Regions from separate parts of the Roseivirga spongicola genome, predicted to be linked through region 2. Evidence: riboswitches for the same ligand, from Rfam matches in the RefSeq annotation. Region 2 holds a riboswitch; the other holds the start of a gene.
What was found. Region 2 has a riboswitch for S-adenosylmethionine ahead of T7867_RS03525 (homoserine O-acetyltransferase family protein). Riboswitches for the same ligand answer to the same signal wherever they lie in the genome.
Positions count from the first base shown of each region.

Region 1 (7,158 bases), 1.9 Mb from region 2:
TTAAAGTTCAAGTTGGTGCCTAGGCTTGTGGTTTCATTTAAGTTAGCGTAACCTGTTAAATAAATGTCGCCAGAGGGAGCCTGAGCCAAGCCATGCAATAAGAAGGATCGCACACCGAAATTAGCTCTATTCTGTGTATGAGCAGAAAATGACTTTTCCTTTACTTTCTGCCAGTTTGAATCAAAAAAGGCTAAATTTTCTCGTAAGTAAAGTTCATCTTCCAGATCGTCCACAACATTACCCTCCACCCCATACAGAAAGGCAAAACCGTTATCGTTGGTTAAGTGAAACTGGAAGAACCCCTCGTATACTTTACCTTCTGTTGAAAGCACAGTAGGTTCTAAAAAATTGCCTTGTGAATTGATTTTTAATATAAGAATGGCACCAGCACTTTCTGTTGTTCCACTAAAAACTTGCCCATCAATGCTTAAAAATGGATTTCCCTCCCCGGTAAAGACCAAGTAACCAGAACCTTCAGAATTAAACCTCATGGTTCTGTAAGTCATTCTAGTGGAGATAAGCTTTGAAAAAACTACTTCCCCCTTAGAGTTTATTTTAAGCAAATTCAACCCTTCACCTAATGAAACTGTCCCCTTAGAGTCGAAATAGGATCCGTCTTTATAATCTACTATTAAATAGAAATCTCCATTAATATCAGATTCCCCATCGATAAAATTAGATACCGTACCAAGGTTATCAGTTGGTGCTACATTATACCAATTTAATGACTGCCCTTTTGATGATTGATTCATCAAGATAAAAATGAACAGACACAATATGGTGGCTTTGGGTAGCAAAAGAGTTATTTAATTAACGCAAAATTGAGCATAAAGAACAATCTTATACAAAACCACCTGTAGCACAATTTGTTAACCATCCATATCTGAAGTGCTCACCCCATTACCTTTTTACAGGGAGCTACCCTAGCTATCTATTATTTTAGCTTAAGCGTGAATGACATTCTAACTCGTCTCAGTTAAAACAATGCCTCAGCAATTCTTCTTACTACTTGGCTCTTACTCATGGTGTAGTAATGAAGGACAGGAACTCCAGCTTCCATCAATTCTTTTGATTGTTGAATAGCCCACTCAATTCCTACTTCTCTAGCACCAGCATTGTCTTTACACTTGTCTAAAGCATCAACCAAATCATCGGGCAAGTCTACATGGAATATACTTGGCAAAATATTCATGTGCTTGAGTGTAGTAATAGGCTTTAAACCTGGAATGATAGGCACATCGATTCCATTCGACCTACACTTGTCGACAAAATCGAAGTACTTTTTATTGTCGAAGAACATTTGAGTAACAATATAGTCTGCCCCTTTCTCTACTTTCTGTTTCAGGTATTTCATATCAGACTTCAGGCTAGGAGCCTCAAAATGCTTTTCCGGGTACCCTGCCACTCCAATTGAAAAGTTAGTCGGGTTACGCGTGACTTCTTCATGCAGGTAAATCCCCTGATTCAGTTCATTCACCTGATCCATCAATTCTGTCGCATAAGAGTGCCCATCTGGATCTGGCTCAAACCGACCTTCTGACTTAATGGCATCTCCTCTCAGCACTAAGATATTCTCTACCCCCAAGAAGTCCAGGTCAATCAATGCGTTTTCAGTTTCCTCTTTATTGAAACCACCACAAATGATATGAGGTACAGGATCTATCCCATACTTATTGAGAATAGCGGCACAAATACCGACTGTTCCAGGTCTCTTTCTGGTTGTCACTTTCTCCAGAAGACCATTTTCACGCTTCTTATACATGTATTCCTCCCGATGATAGGTAACATCTATAAAAGGAGGTTTGAACTCCATTAGAGGGTCTATTGCATCAAATATGCTCTGTACACTCTCCCCTTTTACTGGAGGTAGAATCTCAAAGCTAAAGAGCGTTTTTCCTTCTGCGTTTTTAATATGTTCAGTGACTTTCATTTCTTGGTTAATTAGTGCTTAGTACTCAGTGCCTAGATTAAACATCGTAAGACAAGTTCGGAGCTAGCCATTTTTCGGCTTCTTCAATAGTCCAGCCCTTGCGTGTGGCATAGCTTTCAACTTGGTCTTTTTCTATTTTACCTAAACCGAAGTATTTGGCTTCTTCATGCATAAAATAGAAGCCAGAAACCGAGGCGGCAGGATACATTGCGTATGACTCCGTTAGGCTAATTCCAGTGTTCTTTTCTACTTCAAGTAAATCGAAAAGAATTCCTTTCTCTGTATGCTCAGGACAGGCTGGGTATCCTGGAGCAGGACGAATCCCTTGATAGTTCTCCTTAATCAGAGACTCATTATCGAAAGATTCACTCACGGCATAGGCCCAAAGCTCCTTCCTCACCTTTTCATGCATCAATTCAGCGAATGCCTCTGCCAAACGATCGGCAACAGCCTTAATCATGATGGAGTTATAATCATCATGGTCCTTCTCGTAAGCCTCTAGCAATGGCTCAATTCCTATTCCTGCGGTTACGGCAAAACCTCCAATGTAGTCTTGGCCTTGGCCCTTTGGAGCCACAAAATCTGCTAGAGATAAATTTGGGATACCATTGCCCTTCTTGCCTTGCTGGCGAAGCATATGGAAAGTTTTGAGCACCTCAGTTCGTGATTCATTGGTATAAACTTCAATGTCGTCTCCGATGGCGTTTGCTGGGTAAAGCCCAACGACTGCATTCGCAAACAGTAAGTTCTTCTCAATAACTAACTGAATCATTTTTTGTGCATCAGCATATAGCTTCTTCGCTTCTTCACCTATCACTTCATCTTCAAGGATTCTTGGGAACTTGCCCTTAAGCATCCATGTACTGAAGAATGGAGTCCAGTCAATGTATTGACTTATTTCTTCAATTGAGTAGTCATTAAATACCTGATTGCCTAAGACTTGTGGCTTCACAAACTCTTTAGTTGACCAATCGATCTTAACTCTGTTCTCTTGAGCTTCCTTCAGAGAGATATAGTTCTTGATTACCTTGCGGTTTGCGTGATCTTCTCGAAGCTGGGCGTATTCATCTTTCACTCTCGTGTAGATGTTGTTATAAGTTTCTTTACTAATCAACTCACCAGCTACGGGCACCGACTTTGAAGCATCTAGAACATGAACCACAGAACCAGAATAAACCGGGTCAATTTTTACAGCGGTGTGAATTCGGCTAGTAGTAGCACCACCAATTAGAAGTGGAACTTTCATGCTTCTACGTTCCATTTCCTTGGCAACGTGAACCATCTCATCAAGTGAAGGGGTAATCAGGCCACTTAGACCAATACAGTCTACCTTATGCTCTATGGCCGCATCGAGAATCTTATCTGCCGGGACCATTACACCCAGATCGACAATATCGAAGTTGTTGCAAGCCAACACCACTCCTACAATGTTCTTACCGATATCATGGACATCACCTTTTACTGTGGCAAGGAGAATCTTCGCAGAACCTTCTTGCCCCCTCTCGTTCTCCCCCAAGGTGGGAGATGCTTCTTCAACAATCTCCCAAAGTGTATTGGCAATGACTAACTTGGTTCGTTCTAATTGAGAAACTACTTCGCGGTTTGTGAAACGGATTACCTTAAACCCTTGAGATTCCAACCATTCTGTTCTGAACTGATCATTGTCTTTTACTTCAGGCAATTGATGAATAGAACCATCGATCTCAATCACCAATTTCAACTTAAGGCATACGAAATCAGCGATATAGTGACCGATTATATGTTGTCTTCTGAATTCAAAACCATCAATTTGACTATCTCTTAGGTTTGCCCAAAGTATCCTTTCCGCTTCAGTTTCATTCTTTCGTAACTCGCTTGCAAATTCCTTCAACTTGGTATAAGTATTAGGGTCAGCGGTTTGGAAAGAAGGCGAATCTCCTTCCCCAGTGGGGAAGGTCGGGATGGGGCTTTCACTCCTTGCAGCTCTCTTTTCAGCCTCCAAATATGGTAACAGATAGGCCACCGCTTTTTTCATTACTCGGGCGCTTTTAACTACCTGAGGCAGGAACATTTTCCCTGAACCGAATAAGTCGCCAACCACATTCATTCCGTCCATCAATGGCCCTTCAATTACATGCAGTGGCTTTGGGTATTTCTTTCTGGCCTCTTCCGTATCATCATCAATAAACTCTACTATTCCCTTTACTAGGGCATGCTCAAGCCGTTTTTCAACTGATTCTTTTCTCCAAGCATCATCTTTTACCAGAGTTTTCCCTACCCCTTTAACGGTTTCAGCAAACTCTAATAATCTTTCTGTGGCATCATCTCTTCTATTCAAGAGTACATCTTCCACCCTTTCCAATAATTCCTTCGGAATATCATCGTAAACTTCCAACATAGTTGGATTTACAATGCCAACATCCATTCCTTCTTTAATGGCATGATATAAAAAAGCCGAATGCATGGCTTCACGAACGGGGTTATTCCCTCTGAATGAGAAAGATACATTACTTACTCCTCCGCTCACATGAGCACCTGGAAGGTTCTCCCTGATCCATTTGGTTGCCCTAAAGAAGTCTACCGCGTTGTTATTATGCTCTTCTATTCCAGTAGCTACTGGGAATATATTCGGGTCGAAAATGATGTCTTCCTTCGGGAAGCCAACCTTATCAACTAGTACATCATAAGACCTTTTACAAATCTCTATTCTTCGCTCATAAGTGTCTGCCTGTCCTTTTTCATCGAAGGCCATAACCACAGTAGCAGCACCATATCGCTTAATTTTTTTCGCATGTTCAATAAAAGCTTCTTCACCCTCTTTCAAAGAAATGGAGTTTACCACCCCTTTGCCTTGAATGCATTTTAGACCAGCTTCAATGATTTCCCATTTGGAAGAATCTATCATGATTGGAATTCTGGCAATGTCTGGCTCAGCAGCAATGAGGTTGAGGAACTTCACCATGGCGGCCTTTCCATCGAGCATACCTTCATCCATGTTGACATCTAGAATTTGTGCTCCACCTTCAACCTGATCACGTGCAATTTCTAACGCTTCATCATACTTCTCTTCCTTAATGAGCCTTGCGAAACGCTTAGAACCCGTTACATTGGTTCGTTCCCCAACATTAACAAAGTTGCTTTCAGGAGTAACAATCAGTGGCTCTAGGCCGGATAATTTTAGGGTTACTTGGCTCATTAAATTGTAGCTAAATTTTTAATTGATCTTGGTGAATGCTTCGCAGCTTCTTGCGCAATGAGGCGAATGTGATCTGGTGTGGTTCCGCAACAGCCTCCAACTATATTTAAGAAACCAGACTTGAGAAAATCGCTGATTTGAGCCGCCATTTCTTCTGGTGTCTCATCATACTGGCCGAACTCATTAGGTAAGCCTGCATTCGGGTGCGCACTGGTATGAAATGGAGCTTTGTCTGAAAGCGTTTCCAAATAAGGTCTCAGCTGGGCAGCACCTAAGGCACAATTCAGCCCAATAGAAAGAATTGGTATATGAGAAACAGAAATTAGGAAAGCCTCGGTGGTTTGACCAGAAAGCGTTCTTCCGCTGGCATCGGTAATGGTTCCAGAAACCATAATAGGAAGCTTAAAGCCTTTTACTTCAAATACATTCTCTATGGCAAAGAGAGCAGCCTTAGCATTTAGAGTATCGAAAACGGTTTCTACCAAAAGCATATCTACACCACCTTCAATTAAGGCTATAACCTGTTGCTCATAAGCCTCAACTAATTCGTCAAAGGTTATGGCTCGAAAACCAGGGTCGTTTACATCTGGAGAAATAGACGCTGTGCGATTGGTTGGGCCAATTGAACCAGCAACAAATCGTGGTTTCTCAGGTTCACTAGCGGTTATTTGGTCTGCTACTTCCCTGGCAATCTTAGCCGATTGAAAGTTGATATCATAGACAGCATCTTCTAAGCTATAATCTGCTTGAGCAATTGTAGTACCGCTAAATGTATTGGTTTCAACAATATCTGCCCCAGACTCAAAATAAAGCCTGTGAATATCTTTGATAATATCTGGTCTAGTGATGGAAAGTAGATCGTTATTTCCCTTCAACGGATGCTGATGATCCTTGAACCTTTCTCCTCTAAAATCTTCTTCAGTAAGCGGATGCCGCTGAATCATAGTGCCCATAGCACCATCTAAAACCAAGATTCTTTGCTTAAGTATTTCTTCTATGTTGTAAGCCATGCTTCTGCGTTTTGACTTACCTAGAAATGCTGGAGGGGTTATTCTCATCTTTTCTCCGAAAGCTCGGAGCTAGGAATTAGCACCAGGTATTACCCAGGTTGCTAAGACATCTTCGGGCCTAGTCCCTCCGTCTTTCTTGATAAGTTCTGCAAAGTAAGCGATTCTTTAAATAATAAACAGTCGAATAATTAATAATTCGCTTATCGAAATATTCTGAATAGCACTTTAATATTTAAGTCGGCTGCGGGAATTACTGACTGGCCACCATCTTCTTCCAGATTGTAACCATACTGATGCTCATAGTCTTCAGGCTTACGGTCATCGGCAATAACCCGCCATTTCATAAGTCCTAGACCTACCGAACAATCTAAAAATACAGGGCCAGCCACGGGAGTTATAAATCCTAAATGAAGCCTACCTCCCCAACGATTTTGCGTTAATCCATAAACGGTTTCGCTGTAATATGAACAAGCAGCCCCACAAGATAATTTGTAGGTTCTTTCTCTATCATGATTTATCTGATTGTAGAAAAATTCAACCCCGAGGTAAGGCTGAAAAGTCTCATCACGGCCATCAGAATCAAAGATCGAAGCTACGGCTCCCTTCTTTAAGTCAGCTTTATTCATATATAATTTAAGCATCAATGACGACTTAAAACCCGATTTATTGAAGTAATAGGTTTGGTCATAATCATAGACATCTCTATCTATGAGTCTCCCATATCGGCCTTCCAGACTTAATGATTCATTCAGCATCAGTTCGGCACCAAAAAGATGTGATGGAAAATGGCCAACTAAGTGAGATGGAAAGTACTTTATAGAAAAACTGGGGAAGTTAGAGGAAGTTGAATCTGGCTGTTCTTGTACGTACTGTGCTCTTAGGTTCAAACTAAAAAGCAGGGAGAAATACAGGGAGAATAAATATTTCATCATTCCACTTTGGCCAAAACAGTAAGTACTCCAGAGGCAGTGTAGCTCATATTGTAAATATTCTTATCGGTTCTCACAATCAGATAACCTTGCGTATGGATAAGATCTAAAGGC
Region 1 is NZ_CP139724.1:3,411,602-3,418,759, reverse strand. It holds gene T7867_RS15345 (T9SS type B sorting domain-containing protein) at 1-752, opposite strand, end outside; gene metF (methylenetetrahydrofolate reductase [NAD(P)H]) at 977-1,930, opposite strand; gene T7867_RS15335 (vitamin B12 dependent-methionine synthase activation domain-containing protein) at 1,968-5,105, opposite strand; gene T7867_RS15330 (homocysteine S-methyltransferase family protein) at 5,105-6,115, opposite strand; SAM riboswitch class I at 6,157-6,261, opposite strand; gene T7867_RS15325 (hypothetical protein) at 6,316-7,047, opposite strand; gene T7867_RS15320 (LVIVD repeat-containing protein) at 7,044-7,158, opposite strand, start outside.
Region 1: another riboswitch for S-adenosylmethionine. It lies ahead of T7867_RS15330 (homocysteine S-methyltransferase family protein); the one in region 2 lies ahead of T7867_RS03525 (homoserine O-acetyltransferase family protein).

Region 2 (7,158 bases):
TGCTAACAAACGGAGCATACCTATACTGTTCTACAAACTGAAACTCTTTAGGGTTAGCAATACAATATTGAATGAGGTTTCTCCATAAGTGCTTAAACCGCTCTTTATAAGACCCTTCTTCTCTATAATCTTGCAACATGGCCTTAATTACACGCTTTTTAATAGCGGTAAAAAGCTCATTGATTAAGTGCTCCTTATTATCGAAGTACCGGTAAATAGTGCCGGCACCAACCCCCGCATGCTGAGCAATTAATGAAATAGGAGTAGCATGGAAACCATAATCTGTAATCAGATTCAGCGTAGTTTCCAATATTAGCTTTCTTTTATCTGTGGCTTGACTCTCTATCATTCTATACGGAATGAACGTTCATTCCGAGCAAAGGAAAAGAGTAAATTAGAAGAAATCAAAGGATTAGGTCATTTACTTTAGTACTTGGCGTTAAAAAACTTCTAGAGGGCACTTCTCTTTGGTGGCTGAAGAGTTTTGATGTATTTTTGCCAACTCGCTTGAGAAAGAAACTCACTTAAACCAGTTTATATGTCTTGGTTTCAAAGAAAAGTAAAGGGAATTACCACACCTACTGAAGAGAAGAAAGACGCGCCTGATGGCCTGTGGTTCAAAACCCCGGGTGGAACTATAATCCATACCAGAGAGCTAAAGAATAATGCCTATGTGAGTCCTGAAGATGGTTTTCACGTAAGAATTGGCTCTAGAGAATATTTTGAAATCCTATTTGATCAGAATAAATTCACTGAGTTAGATGCTGACATGAGCTCAGCAGACCCATTGAATTTCAACGATAGCAAGCCTTACCCAAAAAGAATAGCTGCCACCCAAGAGAAAACGAAATTGAAGGACGCGGTTCGTACTGCCTATGGCAAAATGAACGGTGTAGATATTGTTATCTCATGTATGGACTTTGCTTTTATTGGAGGCTCTATGGGCTCTGTAGTAGGTGAAAAAATTGCTAGAGGTATTGACTATGCATTAAAGACCAAAACCCCGTTTTTAATGATCTCCAAATCTGGAGGTGCGAGAATGATGGAGGCAGGTTATTCACTTATGCAGATGGCCAAAACTTCTGCCAAGCTGGCCTTATTGTCTGAAGCAAAAGTTCCATATATCTCGCTTTTAACCGACCCAACTACAGGTGGAGTAACTGCCTCTTATGCCATGTTAGGTGATTTCAACATTGCCGAGCCTGGTTCATTAATCGGTTTTGCTGGCCCAAGAGTAATCAGAGATACAGTAGGAAAAGATTTACCGAAAGGCTTCCAAAGTGCTGAGTTTGTATTGGATCACGGTTTCTTAGATTTTATTGTAGACCGAAGAGATTTGAAAAAGCAACTCACTACGTTGCTCAATATGTTGAAAGACTAATATCAATCTCTTTACAAGAATTTGAAAAGGGTGTCTCAAAAGGACACCCTTTTTTTATTATCCATTCAGTCAACTTGAAATAATTTCAATATCCCTTTTGAAAACTCGCAAACGGCTACTACGTTTGTAACATCAAGTCATTCAATCCCTCCCGATAGTTATCGGGATTTCGGAACGAATCGATTTATAAAGAAGCGTGGAGAGACAGGCTCTATGAAGCGCTAGCAACCATGCCGACACATCGGCAAAGGTGCTAAATCCTGATCCCAAATGAGTGTCAAGTTGGCTCTCGGGAGAATATAAATTGGTTAAACATGCTTCAAATTCCAATTGCAAGACCCTTATCGGGTTGGGTAAATCAAACCCAACTAGCACTGCTATTTTATTACATATCTAGCCGAATGTGTAGGGCATAATTTCCGCCCACTTCTTTTCACATTTAAACCACTAGCACATGTTAACAAAAAGCCATCTTGGCTTGAATGAATCGATAGATTCAGCTCAAGCTCCTATACAGTATTATTCAATTAAGGGAGATTTCAGCCTAGAAAACGGCAGTTTCCTAACCGACCCCGTGATTGCTTATCACACATTCGGAAAGCTCAATAAAAATGCTTCTAATGTAGTTTGGGTCTGTCATGCCCTTACCGCTAATGCCAATCCACTAGAGTGGTGGCCAGGTTTGGTAGGTGAAAATGACCTGATAAACCCAAAAGAGCATTTCATCATATGCGCTAATATCATTGGCTCTTGCTATGGAAGCACAGGCCCAAAAGACTTCAATCCGAACACTGGAGAAAGATACCTAAGAAGTTTCCCACTCCTCACAGTTCGCGACATGGTTAAAGCGCATGAGTTACTGAGAGCACACTTGGGTATTTCTAAAATTCATTTGGGCATAGGGGGCTCCATGGGGGGGCAGCAAGTGTTGGAATGGGCCATAGAACAACCAGAAATCTTTAAAAACATCTGTTTAGTAGCCTCAGGAGCTAAAAGTTCGCCATGGGGTATCGGCATTCGAACAGCTCAGCGAATGGCTATTGAAGCAGATCCTAGCTTCTTCTCCAGCTCACCGAAAGGTGGCTGGAAAGGGCTAGAAGCCGCCAGAGCAATGGCTATGATTTCTTATAGAACAGATGCTATTTTCAACTTCAGCCAAAAAGAAGGCAATGAAAAAATCGATGGGTTCAATGCAGATAGCTATCAGCGCTATCAAGGATTAAAGTTGCAAAAACGCTTCAACGCACATTCATACTATAGCCTTTCTAAATGTATGGACACCCAAGATGTAGGCAGAAAAAGAGGCGGTTTACAAGAAGCGCTAAAAAGAGTAAAAGCCAACACACTGGTCATAGGCATCAATTCAGATCTACTCTTTACCAAAAACGACCAACAAGTTTTAGCACATGGTATAAAACAAAGTCAGCTCACATTTATAGACTCTAACTATGGACATGATGGCTTTTTAATTGAAGCCAACACCATTTCAACAATTCTTAAAAACTTCTTAAACGATCGAAAATGAAAAACATCAATATCGGATTATTCGGGTTCGGCTGCGTAGGCCAAGGGCTTTACGAAACACTTAACAACTCCAGGAATTTCGCAGGTGAAATCAGTAAAATCTGTATTAAAAATGCAGATAAAAAGAGAAAGCTACCCAGCCAACTATTTACAACGAGCAAAGAAGAAATAATTAATGATGAGGCTATAGATATTGTTGTTGAGCTCATAGATGATGCAGATGCAGCACTATCTATTGTTGTTGCTGCATTAAAAGCGGGTAAGTCTGTTGTCACTGCAAATAAGAAGATGGTTGCCGAAAACCTTGAATACTTAGTTGAACTTCAGCAACAAACTGGCAAAGCGGTTCTTTATGAAGGTGCCGTTTGCGGAAGCATACCAATAATCAGGACTCTTGAAGAGTATTTCGGCCATGAACCTCTCAATGAAATTAAAGGAATCTTCAATGGCTCAACCAACTATATTCTGACCAAGATTTTTGAGGAGCGACTAGACTATCCAAAAGTGTTAAAAGAAGCCCAAGAACTTGGGTTTGCCGAAACCGACCCAACCTTAGACGTTCAAGGCTTCGACCCAAAATTCAAGTTGAGTATCTTATTAACACATGCCTTCGGCATACATGTTCCCCCTAGCCACATTACCAACCTTGGAATAGATAGACTAAAAACAGCAGACCTGGAATACGCCAGAGCTAACGGACACACCATTAAACTGGTGGCTCAAGCTAAGAGAATTGGGGAAAAAGTTTTTGGCTTTGTTATTCCACAGTTCGTACAGCCAGACCAGACATTAGCTAACATTCAAAATGAATTCAATGCAGTAACTATTAACGGAGAGTTCTGTGACGAACAATTATTTATTGGCAAAGGAGCTGGGAGCTTACCTACGGGAGCTGCGGTTTTATCTGACATCTCTGCACTGAGTTATGACTACAAATACGAATACAAGAAACATTACAATCTGGGCAAACTGCCCTTTAGCAATCAATCGCCAATTCAGGTATATGTGAGCTATAACTCTCCAGAGCAAGTAGACTTAAGTGATTTTGAAAGCATTCAAGAAAAGTACTTCAGTTTCGACCATTGCTATATTATAGGTAACATTTGCATAGGCAAGCTGCAAAAAGCAGAATGGCGAAACAATCAGAATATCAACATAGTTCTAACACCCGAAGGCTGTCAAAAGGGCTTGGGCAACCTCTGTGTGAGTGACTTAAAAGAAGAAATCTCCGAACTTAAGAAGGGCCAAAAAATCAGGGAAAGAATAACCATTTAGCCCCATTTTACCATTGGTATCTTTTTTCGAGTTCTCTTACTGATTTAATCTTTAAGTCAATATATTTGTAGCCCTAACGACCCAAGGGTCAAATACAAAATGTTGATTTAAAATCTATTAGTAGATGTCATCTATCATTATTACTTCAATAGTTGCTTTCTCGGTTGTAATACTGCTTTTGGTTTTCATTTTGCTTTATGCACAATCAAAGCTAGTTCAGTCGGGCGATGTCAAAATCATCATCAATGGTGATGAGAAAAACCCGGTAGTTACTTCGGCAGGTTCAACCCTATTAGGCACGCTATCAGGACAGAAAATTTTCCTTCCATCAGCTTGTGGAGGAGGAGGTACATGTGCCATGTGTAAATGTACAGTGAAAGAAGGAGGAGGAGATGTGTTACCTACCGAGGTAGGCCACTTAAGCCGCTCTGAGCAAAAAGAAGGTGTAAGACTTTCTTGTCAGGTTAAGGTGAAGCAAGACATGCGCATCGAAATTCCTGAAGAAATCTTCGGTATTAAGAAGTGGGAATGCGAAGTAGTATCTAACTACAATGTGGCATCTTTCATTAAAGAATTTGTGGTAAAACTCCCTGAAGGAGAGCACCTTGAATTCGAAGCTGGAGGTTACATTCAGGTAGACGTTCCACCTGTAGTTTGCGATTTCAAAGACATGAACATTGAGCCACATCCGGAAGATCCGGCTGGTCCAGACAAGTTTAAAGGTGACTGGGATAAATTCGGCCTTTGGGATTTGAAAATGGTAAACAAGGAAGAAATCTTCCGTGCTTACTCAATGGCCAACCACCCTGCTGAAGGAAACATTATCATGTTGAATATTCGTATTGCTACTCCACCATGGGATAGAGCGAACAACAAGTGGATGGATGTTAATCCAGGAATCTGTTCTTCTTATGTATTTACTAGAAAACCAGGAGATAAAGTAACTATCTCAGGACCTTACGGTGAATTCTTTATTAAGCCAACTGACGCAGAAATGCTTTATGTTGGTGGTGGTGCTGGTATGGCTCCAATGAGATCTCACCTGTTCCACCTTTTCCACACGTTGAAAACGGGTAGAAAAGTAACTTACTGGTACGGTGGTAGATCTAAAAGAGAGTTATTCTATCTAGAAGATTTTAGAAAGATCGAAAGAGAGTTTCCAAACTTCCAGTTCTTCCTAGTGCTTTCTGAGCCACAACCTGAAGACAACTGGGTGGAGAAGAAAGATATTAACGATAAAGAAGGCGATGGTTTCTTAGGCTTCGTTCACCAAGCGGTGATTGATCAATACCTAAGCAAGCATAAAGAGCCAGAAGAAATTGAATTCTATTTCTGTGGACCTCCAATGATGAACGCAGCGGTAATTAAGATGTGCGAAGATTGGGGTGTGCCAGACGAAAACGTCTCTTTTGACGACTTCGGAGGATAATCAATCTCAACAATAATATTGAAAGCCATCTCGAGCACTCGGGATGGCTTTTTTTGTTGAACTCGTTTCCTGTGTGGATAAGATCCATTCTCCGATGTCTCGGAGCCTCAGCGTGGCTTACTAAACTAATTGGCTCAACTTTATCACTTAGTCATCCTGAGTGTGCGAAGGATCTTATATATCAAGAAAAGTCAACCCCCCTCTTTTCCATCCCGACCGAAGCGGAGGGATCGGCCAAACTAGTAATTTGTAGATCTTTCGACTTCGCTCAGGATGGAAAACACTCACGTCCGATGCCGTGATTCGCCAAACATTAATTAGCCAGTCATGGTATCTCCACCATAACCTGACTTAGATCAATCGTGAGGTCACCGATATGAGCAGTGCAGGAATCGATAAAAGAGACCTTTCTCCGAGCTTGAACTTCTGAACAGGTAATTCTGAGACATTTGAAAAATGCTTTATCTCTTAGCCATCCTGAGTGTACGAAGGATCTTATGCACCCGTAAAAGCTATTTACTCTTTTTCATCCCGACCGAAGCGGAGGGATCGGCCAAACCAATAATTTGCAGAGATTATTAGTGAGTGTAGTTTGAAGCTACACTCAGGCATATATTCATTAGATCAAAACCTAAGATTCTGTATATTCAGCATTCAACCTTAATACTATGACATTGAAACGCAGAAATTTTCTTAAAACGGCCGGAGGCTTTGCAGCTGGCTTAGCCATTGCTCCTTATGCCTGTTCATCGGGCAACAAAACTGAAGTAGCTTCAACTGACAGCGTAGTTACTAAACCATTTGGTCTTCAACTTTACTCTTTGCGAGACGATTTTCCAAAAGACCCTAAAGGTGTACTGGCTAAAGTTGCTTCATACGGCTATAAGCAAATTGAAAGTTATGAAGGCCCTGACGGTATGTTCTGGGGAATGACTAATAAAGAGTTTAAAGCTTACATAGATGAGCTTGGCATGAACGTGGTTGCCAGCCATTGCGATATTGACAAAGATTTTGAACGCAAAGCGGCAGAAGCAGCGGAAATTGGAATGAACTACCTCATCTGTCCATGGAGAAGTCAGGAAACACTAGATGGTTACAAGCAAGCTGCGGCTGACTTCAATGCCAAAGGAGAAATCTGTAAAAGCAATGGAATTCGTTTCGCCTATCACAACCACGCTTACAGCTTTACCAAACTAGAAGGCATCTACCCTCAAGATATATTCATGAATGAAACCGACCCTAACTTGGTTGATTTTGAGATGGACATGTATTGGGTGGTTACAGCTGGTGAAGACCCTGTAGCTTGGTGTAAGAAACAGCCTGGAAGATATAAACTAGGACATGTTAAAGACCGCATGGCCAATACGGAAGAAAGAGAAGCAACTTGTACACTAGGCACTGGAATAATTGACTATGCATCTATAGCCCCTGCTGTTAAAGAGGCTGGCATGGAATACCTTATCGTTGAACAAGAAAGATATGACGGCACCACTCCTCTCAAGAGTGTACAAGACGATGCTGAGTATATGAAAAAGCTTTCTGTATAAAG
Region 2 is NZ_CP139724.1:787,596-794,753, forward strand. It holds gene T7867_RS03515 (TetR/AcrR family transcriptional regulator) at 1-349, opposite strand, end outside; gene accD (acetyl-CoA carboxylase, carboxyltransferase subunit beta) at 539-1,381, shown strand; SAM riboswitch class I at 1,563-1,687, shown strand; gene T7867_RS03525 (homoserine O-acetyltransferase family protein) at 1,836-2,906, shown strand; gene T7867_RS03530 (homoserine dehydrogenase) at 2,903-4,180, shown strand; gene nqrF (NADH:ubiquinone reductase (Na(+)-transporting) subunit F) at 4,305-5,609, shown strand; gene T7867_RS03540 (sugar phosphate isomerase/epimerase family protein) at 6,278-7,156, shown strand.